DNA from 2 places in the Lactobacillus porci genome. Region 1 is predicted to be linked to the other one. Evidence: predicted binding sites of a transcription regulator. Region 1 holds the regulator's gene; the other holds the start of a gene.

Region 1 (10,084 bases):
ACCTTGGTCGGGGGAGCATGTCATAATTACTATAGATGTGACTGTTAAGACGGGAGAAAAAGGCTATAATTAAGTACGGTAGTGTATAAATATGTCAAGGGAAGGCAATAAATCCAGTTTTATCGTAACGGATGCTTTTTTTCGGAGACTTTATGAAGAAGAGACTGATTGTGAGACGCTTGCTGGCAGGCATTGCTCTGCTGGTCTTGTCCGCGTGTTGCCTGGCGATGGCCTATTGGCTGTTCAGGCGGGCTGGCGCGGCAGATTCTTCGGCCACGGTCTTGAAGACAGCGACGGCTGCTGGCAACCTTGGCCTGACATATGCTGCTTTTGACTTTATGACTGGACTGGTCTACGTCGCGACCAGGCGGGAATTCCCCCGCCGCGGCGCCGCGCTCGCCGTCCTGCTGGCTAGCGCCTGTCTCTTGGCGTTTACCAGCAAGCAGGCAGTCGGGCAATTCGCCAGCTGCCGGACCTTTTATGCCGTGTCCGCCATGGCTTTCGTGGCCTTGGGGATGCCTGGGATCAAGGGCTTCAAGGACATGCCATTCTGGTCAAAAGAACTGGAGCAGGCAAATAAGCGAAAGAAACAGGCTTAAGGCCTGTTTTTTAGCATTTAAGGAAAACAAGCTCCAGAATTTAAAGAAAGAGCTGAAAACTGTTAAAATCTTAGTTAGTAAGATTTTGACAGTTTTTATTTTGAAGGATGTTACAGCCGCAATGACAGATAAGAAGAAAAAATTACTTTTGATTGATGGCAATTCGGTCGCTTTCCGGGCCTTTTTTGCCATGTACCAGCAACTGGACAAGTTCAAAAACCCTGAAGGCTTGCATACCAATGCCATTTTTGCCTTTAAGAACATGCTGGACGTCGTCCTCAAGCAGGAAGAACCCAGCCACATTCTGGTGGCCTTTGACGCCGGCAAGGTGACTTTCAGAACCAAGATGTACGGTGAATACAAGGGCGGGCGCGACAAGACGCCGGCTGAACTGTCCGAGCAGCTGCCCTACATCAAGGAAATGCTGCAGGACATGGGGATTGCCACTTACGAGCTGCCTGACTATGAAGCCGATGACATCATCGGGACCATGGCCAAGCGGGGAGCTGACGACGGCTTTGACGTGGCCGTGGTTACCGGGGACCGGGACTTGACCCAGCTGGCCAGCGAGCACGTGACGGTCTACGTTACCAAGTCTGGGGTGACCAAATTGGAGGCCTATACCCCGGAGCACATGCAGGAAGTCAACGGGGTGACGCCGACGGAATTCATCGATATGAAGGCCCTGATGGGGGATGCTTCCGACAACTACCCAGGCGTGACCAAGGTCGGGCCCAAGACTGCTTCGCGCCTGATCCAGAAGTATCACACGGTCGAGAACCTGTATGAGCACGTGGATGAAATGAAGAAGTCCAAGCTCAAGGAGAATTTGCTCAACGACAAGGACAAGGCCCTTTTAGGCAAAAAGCTGGCCGCCATCAAGTGCGATTCGCCAGTCAGCCTGACCATGGAGCAAGTGGCCTACCAGGGCGCCAGCGTTGCCGACCTGCGGCGCTTCTATGAAAAGATGAACTTCCGCCGCTTTTTGAGCGATATGGCTGAAAATGGCGATTTCGCGGGCAAAGAGGCTGAAGGCAAGCAACTGGACTTTGTCAAGCTGGAAAAAGCAGCGGTTGCCAGTTTGCCAGAAGCTAAGGAAATCGGCTTCTACCTGGAAATTTTTGGCGAAAATTATCACCTGGCGCCTTTTGCCGGCTTTGCCCTGAAGATCGGCCAGCAGATCTGGGTTTCCCGGGACGTTGACCTGCTCAAGGAAAAGCGGCTGCGCGGCTTTTTGGAAAACAAGACCATCGTCAAGAACGTCTTTGACCTGAAACGGACCACTTACGGCTTGCACCGCCTGGGCATTGAAGCCCAGGGGATCGGCTACGACATGCTGCTGGCCTCATACTTGGTCGACAATGAGAACAACTCCAACGATCTGGGCGAGGTGGTTCACCAGTACGGGGACTATGACGTCAAGAGCGACTTGGACGTCTATGGCAAAGGCAAGGCAGCCGCCATTCCTGATGACGACGCGGTCTTCTTCAACCACCTGGCCGGCAAGGTGGCAGCGATTGACCAGCTCAAGGCCAGCCTGCTCAAGCAGCTCAAGGACCATGAGCAAGACGACCTGTTTGACGCGATTGAAATCCCGACTGCCCGGGTTTTGGCCAAGATGGAATTGAACGGGATCAAGGTCGAGGCCAAGACCCTGCAAGCTTTGCAAAAAGAATACGGGGACCGGCTGAAGGAGCTGGAAAGCAAGATCTACCAAGAAGCTGGGGAAGAGTTCAACTTGAACTCGCCTAAGCAGTTGGGCGTGATCCTGTTTGAAAAGCTGGGCCTGCCGGTCATCAAGAAGACCAAGACCGGCTACTCGACTTCAGTGGAGGTCTTGAACCAGCTGAAGGATAAAAGTCCGGTGGTCAGCGACATCCTGGCCTACCGGCAGATCGCCAAGATCCAGTCGACCTACGTCAATGGCCTGCTGGACGTGATTGATCCCGCGGACGGGAAGATCCACACCCGCTACCTGCAAACCTTGACGGCGACTGGTCGCTTGTCTTCAGTTGACCCCAACCTGCAGAACATTCCAACCAGAACCGAAGAGGGCAAGCAGATCCGCAAGGCTTTCGTGCCGTCAACGCCAGATGGCTACATCTTCTCCTGCGACTATTCACAAGTTGAGCTCCGGGTCTTGGCCCACGTCTCCGGGGATGCCAACATGCAGGAAGCCTTCAAGACCGGCTACGACATCCACGCCCACACGGCCATGAAGATCTTCCATCTAAGCAAGATCGATGAGGTGACGCCGCTTGAAAGACGGCGGGCCAAGGCGGTCAACTTCGGGATCGTCTACGGGATTTCCGACTACGGCCTGTCCAAGAACCTGGGCATCAGCCGCAAGCAGGCCAAAAGCTTCATCGAAAGCTACTTTGACCAGTACCCAGGCATCCAGGCCTACATGGACCAGGCCGTCAAGGAAGCCCGGGAAAAGGGCTACGCTGAGACGATCATGCACCGGCGCCGCTACCTGCCTGACATCCACGCCAAGAACTTCAATGTTCGCTCCTTCGCAGAAAGAACGGCCATCAACTCTCCAATCCAAGGGTCAGCCGCGGATATTATGAAGATCGCCATGATCAACATGCAAAAGAAGCTGGATGAACTGGGCCTGAAGACCAAGATGGTGGTTCAGGTGCACGACGAATTGATTTTTGACGTGCCAAAAGAAGAGCTGGAAACGATCAAGCAGATCGTCCCGGAAGTCATGCAGAAGGCCGTCTCCCTTGACGTGCCGCTCTTGGCGGATTCCGGCTGGGGCCACAACTGGTACGATGCCAAGTAGATTGGGGTGAGCAAGATGCCAGAAATGCCTGAAGTTGAGACAGTCAGACGGACCTTGACGCCGCTGGTGGCCGGCAAGACCATCAAAAAGGTGGAGGTGTGGTATGACAAGATCATTGCCGGGGATGCTCGGGCCTTTGCCCAGAAGCTGGCCGGCAAGCAGATTCTGCGCGTGGACCGCTATGGGAAGTTCCTGCTCTTTCGCTTGTCGGACAACCTGACGCTGGTTTCCCACCTGCGCATGGAGGGCAAGTACCGCTTGCTTGCTCCTCAAGCCGCGGTTGGCAAGCACGACCACGTCCAGTTTGCCTTTACCGACGGCACTGCCTTAAGGTACAGCGACGTGCGCAAGTTTGGCCGCATGCAGCTGGTTGAGACGGGGACTGAGCGCGAGCAGACCGGGATCGGCAAGCTGGGGGTGGAGCCCAACAGCCCGGAGTTTACGCGGGACTTTTTGTGCCGGGCTTTAGCCAAGAAGAGCAAGAAGATCAAGAACCTGCTCTTAGACCAGAGCGTCGTCTGCGGTCTGGGCAACATCTACTGCGACGAGGTCCTCTGGCAAAGCCGGATCCACCCCTTGAGCCAGGCAAGCGCAATTCCGTCTGAAAAAGTGACTGCCCTGCATGACAATATCAACCAGACGATCGCCTTGGCCACGAAATTGCGGGGGACGACGGTTCATACCTTCCTTGACGCGGACGGTCAAAGCGGCCAGTTCCAGAAGAAGCTGCAGGTCTATGGCCACGCGGGCGAGCCCTGCCAGCGCTGCGGAACCGTGCTTGAAAAGATCAAGGTCAGCGGGCGGGGGACGACCTTTTGCCCGCAATGCCAAGTATTGTATAGGGAGAAACACAAACAGGATTAGGCAGAGCAAAAATGACTTTTTATTTAGGATTGACCGGCGGCATCGCGACGGGCAAGTCGACGGCAGCCAGCTACTTTAGAGAACGGGGCCTGCGGGTGATTGACGCCGACCAGATCGCCCATGCCCAGCAAGCGCCCGGCCAGGTGACCTGGCGCGAGATCAAGGAGAATTTTGGGGCAGAATTTATTAACGAAGACCAGACGGTCAACCGCCAGAAGCTGGGCGCCTATGTCTTTGCCCATCCAGATGAACTGGCCCGGCTGTCCAAAATCAGCCACGGGGCGGTTTTGGCGGAAATCAAGCAGGAGATGCAGGCAGCCAAGAGAGCTGGGGAAGGGGTCTGCGTGATTGATGTGCCGCTATTGTTTGAAGCGGGCTGGCAGGACCTGTTTGACGCGACTTTGCTGATCGCTGCTCCATATGACCTGGAACTTGAGCGGTTGATGAAGAGAAACCAGCTCAGCCGCGAGCAGGCCAAGGCGCGGATCAAATCTCAGCTGCCGCTGGGTGAAAAACGCTGTCTGGCTAGCTATGTCATTGAAAATACTGGTACAATAGAAGAACTAAGAACGAATTTACAACAACTTCTTGAAGAAATTTCTTGAAAGGAGCAAGCACTATGCTTTGTCCAAATTGTCATAAGAACTCATCCCGCGTTATTGACTCGCGGCCAACCGATGAAGGGCGGACCATCCGCCGGCGCCGGGAATGCGAAAGCTGCGGCTACCGCTTTACGACTTTTGAGCGGGTTGAGCAGTCGCCTTTGCTGGTGATCAAGAATGACGGCACCCGTGAAGCCTTCAGCCGGGAAAAGATCCTCCGCGGCGTGGCGGCCGCCTGCCAGAAGCGCCCAGTGACCAGCGACCAGCTGGACAAATTGGTGGACAACGTGGAAAACCAGATCCGGGCTAAAGGCGTCAATGAAATCTCCTCAAAAGAAATTGGCGAATTGGTGATGGACCAGCTGGCGGATATCGACGACGTGGCCTACATCCGCTTTGCCAGCATTTACCGTCAGTTTACCGACATGTCCAGTTTCATGAAGACCATGGAGGACATGATGGACCGGCACAGCAAGAAGTGAGTCTAAATGTTTGAAAGTTCCAATCCTAAGCAGCGCTACCTGGTGATCAACCGCGTCGCTTTGACTTCAAAGCAGGAGCGGGTCCTGATCAAGCTCTACCAGCCCCTGGTAGCGTCTTTGGGCGTGGCCGTCTACCAGACCCTGATTGAGGAATACGACCCCTTCCAGATGCTGGCTGATGCCCCGGCCCTGTACTTTTTGCAAGAGCAGCTGGATTGCAGTCTGGGCGACTTGTTCAAGGCCCTGCACAAGTTGGAGGCCGTGGGGCTGCTTACGACCTACCTGAGCGAGAACGTGCGCTTGGGTCAGCTGCTGGCTTTCAAGCTTAAGGAAGTGCCAGAGGCCAGCGAGTTCTTCAACACCTCGCTTTTGGCCAGCCTCTTGAAGGAAAAAGTCGGCAGCTACCGCTTCAGCCGCCTGAGCCAGGACTTTGCCAAGCAGGCCAAGCGCGAGGAGAAGCAGCTGCAGAACCTGCGGGACGTTTCTGCCTCTTTCTTTGAGGTCTTCCGCCTGCCAGACGAGGAGGCCATCACCCCGTCCGCGGAGGTTCAGCAGGCAGCCCAGGAGAATGAGGCTGCCGCGAGCGACGCGGCCCAAGTCAACGTCCGGCAGGTAGACTGGCAGTTCCTGAAGGACTGCTTCGCGGTCTACCATATTGACCCAAGCGAGATCGACCGGCAAAAGGACCAGATCCAGGCCGTCATGGCCACTTATGGCCTAAGCGAGCAGGAATTTGTCGATGAATCCCTGCCAAGCCTGCATGGAACCAGCAAGCTGGACGTGGGCAAGATAGGCCGTTCTTTGACTTACAACTACAAGGCCAACCACCGCCGCCAGCAGGTTAAAAACAGCCTGGCCAAGAGCGAGGGCGGCCAGGTCAGCGTCGACCAGCGTGACCGGCAGCTGCTGCAGCTGGCCAAGTCAAAGGCCCCGGCCCAGTTCCTCAACTACATGAAGGACCGAAAAGGGGGCTTTACGACCAAGTCTGAGTACCAGGTCATCAATGATTTGAGCTGGAAGGTGGGCTTCAGCCCGGAAATGCTCAATATCTTGATCTATACCTGTCTGCACTACCAGCCGGTCTTGAGCCTGTCTTTGGCTGAGAGGATTGCCAATGACTGGATGCAGCACAAGCTGGCCACGCCGGAAGCGGCCTTGGCTTACATCCGCCAGCGCTCACAGAACAAGCAGACCACGACGCGCTACTATGGCCCCCGCCAGGTCGAGAAGGGGACCGACTGGTCCAAGAAGCAGGCCGAGCAGGTCGACGTGACGCCAGAACAGCTGGCGGCCCTGCTTGACGATGAAGACGAGAAGAAGGCGGGCGGCAAGCCCGAAGACAAGTAAGAGACGAGTAGGTGAAGCAGATGGAATCAATTGGCGAAATGTTGAAGAAGGCGATGGCGGATTCGCTCAAGGACCAGGAGCGGCCGGCCGGCGCGGAATCAGCCCAGGAATTGGCTGACCGGGCCATCAAGGATCCGGACGTGCAGAAATTTTTGAAAGAGCATGCCAGCGAATTGTCCAAGCAGGCCGTCCAGGACAGCATGACCAATATCTGTGAGTTCTACCTGCAAAAGACCAGCCCGGTCAAGGCGATTGCTGACTATCAAGCTGAGCTCTTCATGAACGGCCCCTTGATCGGGGTTCGCTATTTGCCGACTGCCGCCAAGCGGCAAAGGGATGAGGAGCGGGCGGCTGAAAGCCGGATCGAATTGATCGATATGCCAAAGAAGCTGCGCCGGATTACCCTGACCGATTTGGACAAGGGCGACCCAGGCCGCAACGCTGCCTTATTGGCGGTTGGCAAGTTCCTGGATGAATACGAAAAGCACCATACGGCCAAAGGCTTGTATCTGACCGGCGATTTTGGGGTCGGCAAGACTTACATCATGGCTGGTCTGGCCAACCGGGTAGCCAAAAATGGGGGCAAGGTGATCTTTTTGCACCTGCCGACCTTCATCTCGGGCTTGTCCAGCCACTTTAGCGACAATAGCCTGCAAAGGGAGATCCAAAGGGTGGCTTCCTGTGATGTCTTGATCTTGGACGACATTGGGGCTGAAACCTTGAGTCAGTGGTCCCGCGACGACGTCTTGGGCGTCATCCTGCAGGCCAGAATGGATAATGACCTGGCGACCTGCTTCACGTCCAATATGGAAATGGACGACTTGGAGGACCATTTTGCCAGCACCAAGAACGCGGTGGATCCAGTCAAGGCAGCCCGCTTGATGCAGCGAGTCCGCTACCTGGCCAAGGAGATCATCGTAACTGGCCGCAACCGCCGCTTAAATTAAATTCAAAAAAGTCCTTGCCTTATTCAAAGAGCGGGGTATAATCAGAAAGTAAATAGAAGACATGATTTCGGCCGCTTCAGAGAGGCGGAGCCAAGTTCTGGAAGCTCCCCATTAGGCCGCAACCCCACCTTCTATGCCCAAAGATGAATGATATGGCCGGATCCCGTTATCGATCCGTGAATGAGTGACCGGATAGGGCAGCGCCCTATGCCAGGTCTGAATTTTGGGTGGAACCACGATATTAATTTCGTCCCGAGCACGTCTGTTTGGCGTGCCCGGGACTTTTTTGTTTCTGGAGGATTTTTTAGTTATGAGTTTTGCTTTGACTTTGCCAGATGGCTCAAAGAAAGAATTCGAAGCAGCCGTTTCAGTTGCTGACCTTGCTGCAAGCATTTCAACCTCACTGGGCAAGAGTGCCGTTGCGGCTAAGGTTGACGGCGCCGTTAAGCCGCTTGACTTTGAATTGAGCGAAGACCACGAAGTAGCCATCCTGACTGACAAGGATGAAGAAGGCTTGGCAGTGCTGCGCGCAACTGCTGCTTTCGTATTGGAAGCTCTGGTTAAGAGCAAGTACCCGGAAATCAAGCTGGGCCAAGCTGAAGTCTCAAAGGACGGCTTCTTCATCGAAACCGATAAGGACGACCAAATCAAGGTTACCGAATTGCCAGAGCTGGAAAAGGCTTTGCAAAAGGAAATCAAGAACGGCTTGCCAATTGAGCACGTACAAGCAGCCAAGAGCGAGCTGGCAGAAGAATTCAAGGATGACCCATACAAGTCAGAATTGCTGCAAAGCGCCGGTGACGTCGTTGACGCCTACAAGCTGGGTGACTTCGTTGACTTTGGCTTTGACGCCCTGTTGCCTAACACTGGTAAGATCAAGAAGTTCAAGCTGCTTTCAGTAGCTGGTGCCTACTGGAAGGGCAAGAGCTCAAACCCAATGCTGCAAAGAATCTTCGGGACGGCCTTCTTCAAGCAGGCTGACCTTGATGCGGACATGAAGCGCCGCGCTGAAATCAAGGAACGCGACCACCGGACCATCGGCCGTGACCTGGACCTCTTCTTCGTTGACCCTAAGGTTGGCGCGGGCCTTCCTTACTGGATGCCAAAGGGTGCCACTATCCGCCGGATCATCGAACGCTACATCGTTGACAAGGAAGTTGCCGCCGGCTACGAACACGTCTACACTCCAGTTTTGATGAACCTGGACGCTTACAAGACTTCTGGCCACTGGGCTCACTACCGTGAAGACATGTTCCCGCCAATGGACATGGGTGAAGGCGAATGGCTTGAATTGCGGCCAATGAACTGCCCAAGCCACATCCAAATCTACAAGCACCACATCCGCTCATATCGTGAGCTGCCAATCCGGATCGCTGAATTGGGGATGATGCACCGCTACGAAAAGTCAGGTGCCTTGTCAGGTCTGCAACGCGTTCGTGAAATGACTTTGAACGACGGCCACACTTTCGTAGCCCTGGACCAAGTCAAGGATGAATTTGCTAGAACCCTGCAGATCATCATGGACGTCTACCACGACTTCAACATCAACGACTACTACTTCCGTCTGTCATACCGTGACCCAAAGAACACTGACAAGTACTTTGCCAACGATGAAATGTGGGAAAGAAGCCAAAGCATGCTGAAGGCCGCGATGGACGACATGGGTCTGGACTACGTTGAAGCAGAAGGCGAAGCTGCCTTCTACGGTCCAAAGCTGGATATCCAAACCAAGACTGCCTTGGGCAACGACGAAACCATGTCCACCATCCAACTGGACTTCATGCTGCCAGAACGCTTCAAGCTGACTTACGTCGGCGCTGATGGCGAAGAACACCGTCCAGTTATGATCCACCGCGGGATCGTCGGCACTATGGAACGCTTCATCGCTTACCTGACTGAAATCTACAAGGGTGCCTTCCCAACTTGGCTGGCTCCAATTCAAGCTGAAATCATTCCAGTCAACCTGGACGCTCACTCAGACTACGCGAAGAAGGTTCGTGACGAATTGCGTGCCAAGGGCTTCAGAGCTGAAATCGACTTCAGAAACGAAAAGCTGGGCTACAAGATCCGTGAATCCCAAACCCAAAAGGTACCTTACACTCTGGTCCTTGGTGATGATGAAATGAACGCCGGCACGGTTAACGTCCGTCCTTACGGGACTGAAGAACAAAACACCGAGAGCCTGGACGAATTCATCGCTAAGCTGACTGACGACGTAAAGCACTACTCACGCGAAGACTAACTGCCAGTCCATTAAGATTGGTCCCTTTCTGACATAACAAAACATCCTGTCTCAACTCTGAGGCAGGATGTTTTTGTGTATGTGCTTCTTCACTTGGGGTTACATCATGTCGAAGGTGATTAAGTGGCAGTCGACTTGCCGGGCCAGGTGACGGCATTTGTCAGTAAAGCCGGTCTTGGAGAAAAGGTAGTAGTTTTTCTTAGGAGTGGG
Region 2 (10,084 bases), on a different contig from region 1:
GAACACCTCTGACATCCCTTACCGCTTGGATGAGAAGGGGCAAAAGAAGCACGACGTCAAGATTACTTTGGGCGTGAGAGAGGACCAGATCCAGGAATTGATCGAAATCCTTCAGCAGTCCAGCGGCAAACAGATCGTCTTGATGAGCCATGCCAACCCGATCAACCGCAAGGGCGGCAATGCCCTCAAGTACAATGGGCGCTCCCTGCACGAGCTGCTGGTGGCCTTTAACCAGAAGGAAAAGGGGCGGATGCACTCGAGCAAGGACGTGCCGCCGGAATTCCGCCTGACCAACGACTTTGACTTTACCGGCGTGGAAGATGCCCGGATCATCGCCTACTTCTGCGGGCACCGGCACGTGGAGGACCAGTACCGGATCAACGGGATCCAGTACATCTTGTTCAACTGCTCAGCCTTGATGGGGCCAAACCACCAGCTGACCACCAAGTACAACAAGAACCTCAACCGGGAGATTGACCACCAGAACGAATTTGCCGGCTATATCGTCAATATCGACTTGAAGAAGCGGCGGATCAAAGTCTTTGGCTATGGAGCCGCTTCCAGAAGACGAATGTTTTTGATATAAGGTTAAGAATTGGCAAGGACTCTTTGAACATTAGAGTCCTTGTTTTATAATATAGAGTTGACTTTAAACGGCGAAAGCCGGCAATAAAAGCAAGCAAAAGATAAGAACGAGAACAAATTAAGGAAGAGAACAGATATGTGCGGAATTGTCGCCTTTTATGATCCAGAAATTAATGACAAGCAAGCGGCCATCGGCAAGATGATGGCTACCATCAAGCACCGCGGACCAAGCAGCGATGGGATGTACACCAACGACAAGGTAGCCCTGGGCTTCCGGAGACTGTCCATCATCGACTTGCGCGGCGGTAGCCAGCCAATCTACAACGAAGACCGCAGCCGGGCCATCATCTTCAACGGGGAAATCTACAACTTTAAGCCACTCCGGGAAGAATTGATTAAGGCCGGCCACACTTTCACCACCAAGGCGGACACGGAAGTCATCCTGCACGGCTACGAAGAGTGGGGCATGGACGGCATCTTGAAGCGGGTGCGGGGGATGTTTGCCTTCATCATCTGGGACAACAACACCCAAACCATGTACGGGGCCCGCGACTTTTTTGGGATTAAGCCAATGTACTACCAAGACGTGGATGGTCACTTGGTCGTCGGCTCAGAATTGAAGAGCTTTTTGGAATTCCCGCACTTCAAGAAGCAATTGAACACTGAAGCCGTCAAGCCTTACCTGATGAACCAGTACAACGACTTGAAGGAAACCTTCTTCAAGGGCGTCTACCGCTTCCAGCCAGGCCACTGGTTTGAATACAAGGACGGCAAGATGAAGACCCACCAGTACTGGGACGCGGAATACAAGGAAAACAGCCTGTCCTTTGAGGAAACGGTCAAGAAGATCAACGAAGACTTGAAGGAAACCGTTGACCTTTACCGCAACGCTGACGTTAAGGTTGGGGCCTTTTTGAGCGAAGGGGTGGACTCAAGCTTCTTGACCTCCCTGCTGGACCCTGACGAAGTCTTCTCAATTGGCTTTGACGACAGCACCTACGATGAAGCCTCCAAGGCCAAGGCCTTGTCCGACATCAACGGCTGGCATTTTTACGCTGACAAGGTCGACTCAGAAGAAGCCATGCGCGACTTCCCGGAAATGCAGTACCACATGGACGAGCCAGACGCCAACCCGTCAATCATTCCTTTGTGGTACCTGTGCAAGCTGGCCAGAAAGCACGTTACGGTTGCCTTGTCCGGCGAAGGGGCTGACGAATTGTTTGCTGGCTACGTGAACTATGGGATGCACACCCACAACAACGTCATCAAGGTCTTTACTTCCAAGCTGAAGCAGCTGCCAAAGAACAAGCGGATCAAATTGGCCCACAAGATCAAGAAGATGCCGAACTTCCCAGGCAAGGTCCACTTGTACACCAACCTGGCTGAGCCAAGCGAATTCTACGTGGGCCAGTCAGTCATCTACGACATGGACTACCCGACCATCTTTACGTCTAAGGATGCCAACGCCATCTTGCAGCCAAGCTACCGCAACAATTTGACGGTCAACGGCATCTACCAGGAAGACTTCAAGAAGGTCAAGGATCTGGACAACGTCAAGCAGATGCAGTACATCGACCTGCACCACTTCATGCTCAATGACATTGAACAGAAGGCAGACAAGATTTCCATGGCCCACTCCCTGGAGCTCCGGGTGCCTTACCTGGACGTGAAGATCGCAGAATTGGCCAACTCCATTCCAACCAAGTACCTGGTCAACAAGTACGACACCAAGTACGCCCTGCGCAAGGCGTCAGAAAAGGTCCTGCCAGACGAATGGGCCAAGCGGCCAAAGCTGGGCTTCCCAACCCCAATCAAGCAGTGGCTGCAGGACGAGCGCTTCTACAAGCAGGTTAGAGAGCTCTTCAGCGAAGACTTCGTGAACGACATCTTTGATCAAAAGAAGATCCTGGACCTCTTGGACGAAAACTACGAGGGCGACGGGTCCCACCGCCGGCAGATCTGGACCATCTACACCTTCCTGGTCTGGTACAAGCTTTTCTTCATTGACTACGATGAAACCGTGAAGAAGTACCAGCACGTGCAGCCAGAAGTAGCAGCCTTGATCGCGCAAGGCAAGCTGCTGTAGTCAAAAAGCGAGCAGAGAAGAAAAAGCAAAAAAGAGAAAGAGAACAAGTTATTTCCAATGGCTAAATTTACACCAATTCTGTTGGGCAGCGACATCAACGTGTACGGCATGGCGCGCTCATTCAATGAAGCATATGGCATCAAGGTGCAGGCCTGGGCTGCCACCCAGCTGGCTGCTACCCGCTATTCCAAGATCGTCGACGTGGAAGTCCACCCGGGCTTTGCGGAAGACCCTGGCTTTATGCAGGTCATGAATGAAAAAATCAAGGAATACCAGAACCACCCAGAGCCAGTTATCCTGATCGCCTGCGGGGACGGCTACGCTGAGCTTTTGGCCAAGCACAAGGCGGAGCTGGAAGGAACCTTCATCGTGCCTTACATCGATTACGACATGCTGGAAAAGCTGATTTCCAAGGAAGGCTTCTACGAAGTCTGTGAAGAATACGGTCTGCCATATCCAAAGACCCACATCATCACCATGAAGGACTACCAAGACGGCTCTTATGAAGAGGTGCCGTTCCAGTTCCCAGTGGCCTTGAAGCCAGAAGACCCGGTTTCCTGGCTGGACGTGCAGTTTGAAGGCCGCAAGAAGGCCTTTGTCATCAAGGACTTTGCCGAGTTCAAAGATATCGTGGGCAAGATCTACACCAACGGCTACAAGGAAGACCTGATCCTGCAGGACTTTATCCCAGGCGACGACTCCCACATGCGGGTCCTGAACGCTTACGTGGATAAGGATCATCAGGTCAAGATGATGTGCCTGGGCCACCCAATGCTGGAAGACCCGACCCCGCAGTCAATCGGCAACTACATGGCGATTCTGCCGGCATACGATGAAAAGCTCTACGAAACGGTGCAAAGCTTCCTGGAAAAGATCAACTACACCGGGATGGCCAACTTCGACATCAAGTTCGACGAGCGCGACGGCCAGTACAAGTTCTTTGAAATCAACCTCCGCCAAGGCCGCTCCAGCTTCTACGTGACCCTGAACGGCTACAACCTGGCCAAGTGGTACATCGACGACTACGTGGAAGACTCCCTGAAGGGCAAGGAGACCGTTTACGGCAACAAGCTGGAAAGCACCCACATGCTTTGGCTTGGCGTTCCGGAGAAGATTTTCAAGGAATACGCCGTGGAAAATCCAGCCAAGGACGAGGCTTTGAAATTGATTGAAGCCGGCAAGGTGGGCACGACCGTCTTCTACGACAAGGACAGCTCCTTCAAGCGCTGGCTTTTGATGAAGTACATGTTCCACAACTACTACAAGCGCTTCAAGACCTACTTTGAAGTCAATAAGGGCCAGTACTTCGAAAAGAACAAGTAATCTTTTCAAAAAAGTAAAGATCATTAAAACGCTAGTGATGATCGCTAGCGTTTTTTTGCGGAAAAAATGGTAAAATATTCCTGGACATATAGTAAAATATCTGGTGTAAGCGATTGCGAAAGGAGGACGAAAGTGATTTACACGCCGGGAAAGTTCAACGAGACCTTTGACTTATGCGCCTGCATTATTTTGCTGGTATTGATCGTCGTTCGCTTAAGCCGGGGCTTTACCTGGACTTTGGAGCGCAGGAGCTCGATTGCCCTGCTGCTTTTGGACGTCAACGTCTTATTTTCGGCATTTTTCGGCTTTTGTTGGACTTACATGGCCAACCACGATATTTATGCTAATTCATGGCAGCCGTTTTTCTGCGGCATTGTGCAGAAGATCAGTTTTGCATCAATCTCTTTTTTGTTCTTTTTGTTTGCCTTGTTTTTGACCATTGGCGAACGCCCGCTAAAAAAAGACCGCTGGCTGATCTACTGCCTGCCGTACGCGCTGGCCATTGCCGCGTTGCTGCTTCCTTTCAGCCGGAACAAGATCTACCGGTTGGTCGCAAGCAGCTATTTTGTCCACGGCCCCTGGCACTGGATCCTGGATCTGTCAGCCTGCCTCTATCTCTACGGCGCTCTCAGAGCCGTTTGGCACCGCTGGCGGGAACTAGGGGAGCGCTTCTGGTGGACCGTGTCTTTTGAAGTCATCTACCTGCTGGCCATAGTCATGAACGCCAAATTCATCTATCTGCGGATGAGCAATTTTCTGCTGACCATGTCTTTGCTGACTTTAACCTTGTTCATTGGGGACTTTGACATCCGCGGCTGGCGCGAGCAGAGCGTGATCGACGAATTGTCTGAGATCAAGAACCGCTATGGCTTCCGGCATGACTTCCGCTATTTCGTGGACAAGGACCTCTGCGTGGCCATGCTGGACGTGGACCACTTCAAGGACTTCAACGACCTGGCTGGGCATAAGTGCGGCGATGAGGTCATCCGGATCGTGGGTCAGACCGGCCGGCTCTTTTTTGGCAATGACATTTACCGCTATGGGGGCGATGAGTTCTTGATCGTCACCAATCACATGACGCGCAAACAGTTTGTCAAGGAATTGGGCCGGATGGCCGACAGCGTGGCCAGCGCCTATATCGACGGGGCGCCGCGCCCCGTGACCCTGACCATTGGCTACTGCTTCGGTCACCCGCAAAACAACCAGGACCTGCGCGACCTGCTGACCAAGGCCGACCGCTACTTGTACCAGGGCAAGGAAGGCGGCCGCCGGCAGATCGTGGGCGAAAAAGTTGAGTAGCTGAGTAAAAGCAATTGCAAGCAACTGCTGTTTAGACGCTGGCCTAAGGCCGGCGTCTTTCTTTTTACCTGGATTTAAAAAAGTCCAAGCCGCTTTACAAAAAGCAAAAAATAAAAAATATTCTTTTTTAATAACTATACGGGCTCAAAGGGGCATCAGCACTGATTTTTTACTTGAGAATTGGGCCCTTTGTGGCTTTGTATAGACCACAACATCTTGTATTTTATGGTATGCTAGATCCATCAGATGACCAAGATATAGGGGTTATCCACAAATAATCCACAAGACCTGCTTTATCTTGTGGCTAACTTGCCAAGAGCAAGGGGAGCAGCTGCCAAAGCTGCCAAGCACGTATTCAGTTTACAAAGAAGATATTTTTTAAGAAGAGGATGATTGTCATGTTAAAGCCAGCTCCAGAAGTGAAGAGTCTTGTCTTCGCCAACGAACCCAAAACTTTTATCAAGCGTGATGGTGCGACTTTTAAGTTTGAACAATTCAAGCTGGAAATCGTCTTGGAAGAACTGGGTCTGGGCGACTCAGACATCAAGGCTGACGTTTTAAGCAAGGTTTACGACAAGCTGGGCGCTGACACGGCCACTGCCGAAGAAGTACACCGGGCCTTCAAGGAAAGCCTGAATGAACTTGGCTACCGCAGCCAGGCTCAAGAATATGAAAAGAAGCGCCAGGAAGACGAGGAAGAATGGCGCCAGCAGACCGACACCAAGCAGCGCCTGTCCAAGCTGATCCGCAAGGACCCAACGATCGTCCATGAGAATGCCAACAAGGACTCAGACGTCTTCGCGACCCAAAGAGACCTGACGGCTGGGACGGTTGGCAAGACGCTCGGCCTGACCATGATGCCCAAGCACATCGCCAAGGCTCACCTGCGCGGGGACATCCACTGGCATGACTTGGACTACACGCCTTTGTCACCAATGTCCAACTGCTGCCTGATCGACTTCAAGTACATGCTCAACCATGGCTTCAAGATCGGCAACGCCTTCATGGACGTTCCTAACTCAATCCGGGTGGCAACCAGCCAAGTGGCCCAAATCATCACCAGCGTGGCCTCAAGCCAATACGGCGGCTGCTCATTTGACCGCTGCGACCAAGTTCTGGCGCCTTTCGCCGAGAAGAACTACGAGAAGCACCTGGAAGAAGGGCGCGAATTCATCGACGATGAAGAAAAGGTCAAGGCTTTTGCCAAGAAGCGGACCAAGAAGGACATCTACGACGCAATGCAAAGCCTGGAATACGAGATCAACACCATGTTCTCCAGCCAAGGCCAGACGCCGTTCACGACCTTGGGCTTTGGCCTGGGCACCAACTGGCTTGAGCGCGAAATCCAAAAGGACATCCTGAGAGTCCGCATCGAAGGCTTGGGCGTTGAGCACAGAACCGCCATCTTCCCTAAGCTGGTCTTCACGATCAAGAAGGGCTTGAACCTGCACCCAGGCGACCCAAACTACGACATCAAGAAGCTGGCCTTGGAATGCGCGACTAAGCGGATGTACCCAGATATCTTGAGCTACGACAAGATCATCGACATCACTGGCTCCTTCAAGGCCCCAATGGGCTGCCGGTCATTCCTGCAAGGGTGGAAGGACGAAAACGGCCAGGAAGTCAACTCCGGGAGAATGAACCTGGGCGTCGTGACCCTGAACCTGCCAAGAATCGCAATGGAGAGCGAAGGGGACATGGAACGCTTCTGGGAGATCTTCAACGACCGCCTGCACCTGTGCCGGCAAGCCGTTGAATTCAAGGCCCACCGGGTTACTGAAGCTAAGCCGGTCAACGCTCCAACCCTGTATGAATACGGCGCCTTCGGCAAGGGGGTCGGCGATGACGGCGACGTCAACGACTTCTTCAAGAACGGCCGGGCCACGGTTTCCCTGGGCTACATTGGCCTTTACGAGGTCGGCACGGTCTTCTACGGGCCAAACTGGGAACATAACCCAGAAGCCAAGCAGTTCACCCTGGAAGTGGTCAAGAAGCTGCACGATGCCTGCGCCAAGTGGGAAAAGGAAGATCCAAACCACTACCACTACAGCGTCTACTCCACGCCAAGCGAAAGCTTGACTGACCGCTTCTGCCGTCTGGACACGGAAAAGTTCGGCAAGGTCAAGGACATCACGGACAAGGAATACTACACCAACAGCTTCCACTATGATGTCCGCAAGCACCCAACCCCATTTGAAAAGCTGGACTTTGAAAAGGACTACCCGCCATACGCGGCTGGTGGCTTCATCCACTACTGCGAGTACCCGAACCTGAAGCAGAACCCAGCAGCCCTGGAAGCCGTTTGGGACTGGGCCTACGACAAGGTCGGCTACTTGGGGACCAATACGCCAATCGACAAGTGCTACGAATGCGGCTTTGCCGGTGAATTCAAGGCCACGGCCAAAGGCTTTGAGTGCCCGCAATGCGGCAACCACAACCCAGAAACCTGCGACTGCGTCAAGCGGACCTGCGGCTACTTGGGCAACCCACTGAAGCGGCCAATGGTTCACGGCCGTCATGAAGAAATTGCCCACCGGGCAAAGCACATGACCCTGGGCATGGTTGACGAGGAAGCCAACGCGGAAAAGCTGAAGAACAGCCAATACTAAAAGGCGAGCATGAGATAGGCAATGGGATTTGTTCCATTGCCTATTTTGCTTTTTGAAAAGAGGAAACAAAGATGCCAGAAAAAGACAAAAACCAGCAAGAAGGACCGGATGTCCGCGACAACCTGATCAGAATCAGCGTTGACGGGGAAACGGTCTTCGTCAACCCGGACCAATACAAGCCGAAGGCCGGCCAGGAAGGCAAGCGGGTCAAGAAGATGAAGCGGATGCCCAAGAATCCCAAGCCGGGCGAATGGATTTCCGAGGACTACAGCAAGCACAAGATTGCCGACTACAAGCCCTTCAACTTCGTTGACGGGGAAGGGGTCCGCTGCTCCTTGTACGTGTCAGGCTGCCTGTTTGACTGCCCAGGCTGCTACAACCTGGCTGCCCAGAATTTTAACTACGGCCGCCCTTACACCCAGGAATTGGAAGACCAGATCATCAACGACATCAGCCAGCCTTACGTGCAGGGGCTGACCCTGCTGGGCGGAGAGCCATTCTTGAACACCTGGGTCTGCAACCGGATCATCGACCGGGTCAGAAAGGAATTCGGCCATGACAAGGACATCTGGTCCTGGTCTGGCTACACCTGGGAGGAGTTGCTCCAGGAGACGCCTGACAAGCTGAAGATGCTGCACAACATCGATATTTTGGTCGATGGCCGTTTTATGGACAACTTGAAGGACTTGACCCTGCAGTTTAGAGGATCCAGCAACCAGCGGATCATTGACGTGCAGAAGTCCTTCGCGACGCCGGACCAGCACCCGGTCATCTGGGACAAGCTGATTCGCTAAAAAGGAGGCAAGCATGATTGCAGACAAGCTCAGCCTGGCAAACCAGGTCATTGAAAAGCTCCAGGAAGTAGAAGACCCGGAACTCTTGGTGGACGTGGTCAACCTGGGCCTGATCTATGGAGTTGACATCACAGAAGCTGGCCGTTGCACGGTCACGATGACGCTGACGACCATGGGTTGCCCCTTAAGCGATTATTTGGACCAGCAGATCAAAGCAGCCGTGTGCCAGGTGCCAGGAATCACGGAGGCAGCCGTCAAGCTGGTCTGGTACCCCGTTTGGTCACCAGCCCGCCTGTCAGCCAGTGCCAAAGCGGCCCTGGGGATCAGCGGGCAGGAACAGCCAGCGCCTGCAGCAGTGAAAAAGCTTGATACGCGGACGCCGATCAAGACTTTGGCGGACCGGTATCCCAGCTTTGTGGATGACATGGCGGCGATTGGCTTTGACCGGATCAAGCAGCCGGGGATGCTGCAGACAGTCGGCCGGGTGATGAACCTGCGCCTGGGTTGCCAGGCCATGGGTTTTGACTTGGAAGAAGTAAAGCAGCTGCTGCAAGCGAAAGGATACCAGGTGCAAGACTGATGACTGAACAAATGAGTCTGGAGGAGCGGAAGGCCAAGCTGGCCGAAATCCTCCGCATTTTGCAGGAAGATGGGGACTTTGACCAGGCCAAGGCCAGATTTAAGGCAGCTTTTGACCAAGTTTCCGTCCGTGAAATCACTGAGGCCGAGCGGGCCTTGATTGCCGGCGGCTTGAATCCGGCTGAGATCCAGAACCTGTGCACCGTGCACGCGGAAGTATTTAGGGGAGCGATTGGGCAAAGCAAGGAGAGCCCGGCCTTTGCCCGGCCCGGTCACCCCGTGCACACGCTCAAGCTGGAGAACATGGTTATTGCCAGCTTGGTGAATGATGCTCTTTTGCCGGACCTGGACAAGTACGTCCAAGACCCGCGGACCGCGGTTTTGGCCAGGATCCGCCAGGAGCTGGCGGACTTGCGGACGATTGGCAAGCACTATGCCCGGAAAGAGATTTCGATTTTCCCCTTGATGACCAAGTACGGGATTACCGCCCCGCCGCAAGTCATGTGGGGCGTAGATGACGACATCCGTGGCTGGATCAGGGAGGCGGCGGCCTGTGCCGAGGAAGAAGCACCTGATCTAGAAGAGCTCAGCCGGAAGGTCAAGCGGGCGGCCAAGGAGGTCACGGAAATGATCTTCAAGGAAGAGGCCATCATGGTGCCTTTGCTGGCTGACGTGGCTAGTCCGGATGACTGGCGCAAGGTTAAAGAGGATGAGCCGCAGTTTGGCTATACCCTGATCAATCCGCCGGTCAACTGGCGGCCGAGCCAGCAGGAGCTGGCGGATTTTGCCAAAAAGCCGCGCGACCTGGA

The links. The regulator NrdR, encoded in region 1, represses ribonucleotide reductase genes. The targets are predictions, from matches to a motif close to ACACNATATATNGTGT.
Region 2: nrdD (anaerobic ribonucleoside-triphosphate reductase) is a predicted target of NrdR. The motif match lies at 5,500-5,515, and genes of this name have one in related genera.

Annotation. Positions count from the first base shown of each region.
Region 1 covers NZ_VUMX01000028.1:9,961-20,044, forward strand. The annotation lists gene FYJ62_RS08700 (hypothetical protein) at 153-599, shown strand; gene polA (DNA polymerase I) at 721-3,390, shown strand; gene mutM (DNA-formamidopyrimidine glycosylase) at 3,406-4,254, shown strand; gene coaE (dephospho-CoA kinase) at 4,266-4,859, shown strand; gene nrdR (transcriptional regulator NrdR) at 4,874-5,338, shown strand; gene FYJ62_RS08725 (DnaD domain protein) at 5,345-6,685, shown strand; gene dnaI (primosomal protein DnaI) at 6,706-7,632, shown strand; gene thrS (threonine--tRNA ligase) at 7,943-9,874, shown strand; partial or broken gene FYJ62_RS11005 (ATP-binding protein) at 9,974-10,084, opposite strand, start outside.
Region 2 covers NZ_VUMX01000010.1:58,766-68,849, forward strand. The annotation lists gene FYJ62_RS05010 (metallophosphoesterase family protein) at 1-586, shown strand, start outside; gene asnB (asparagine synthase (glutamine-hydrolyzing)) at 722-2,671, shown strand; gene FYJ62_RS05020 (carboxylate--amine ligase) at 2,729-3,994, shown strand; gene FYJ62_RS10980 (GGDEF domain-containing protein) at 4,127-5,293, shown strand; gene nrdD (anaerobic ribonucleoside-triphosphate reductase) at 5,692-7,902, shown strand; gene nrdG (anaerobic ribonucleoside-triphosphate reductase activating protein) at 7,974-8,696, shown strand; gene FYJ62_RS05040 (iron-sulfur cluster assembly protein) at 8,710-9,276, shown strand; gene FYJ62_RS05045 (DUF438 domain-containing protein) at 9,276-10,084, shown strand, end outside.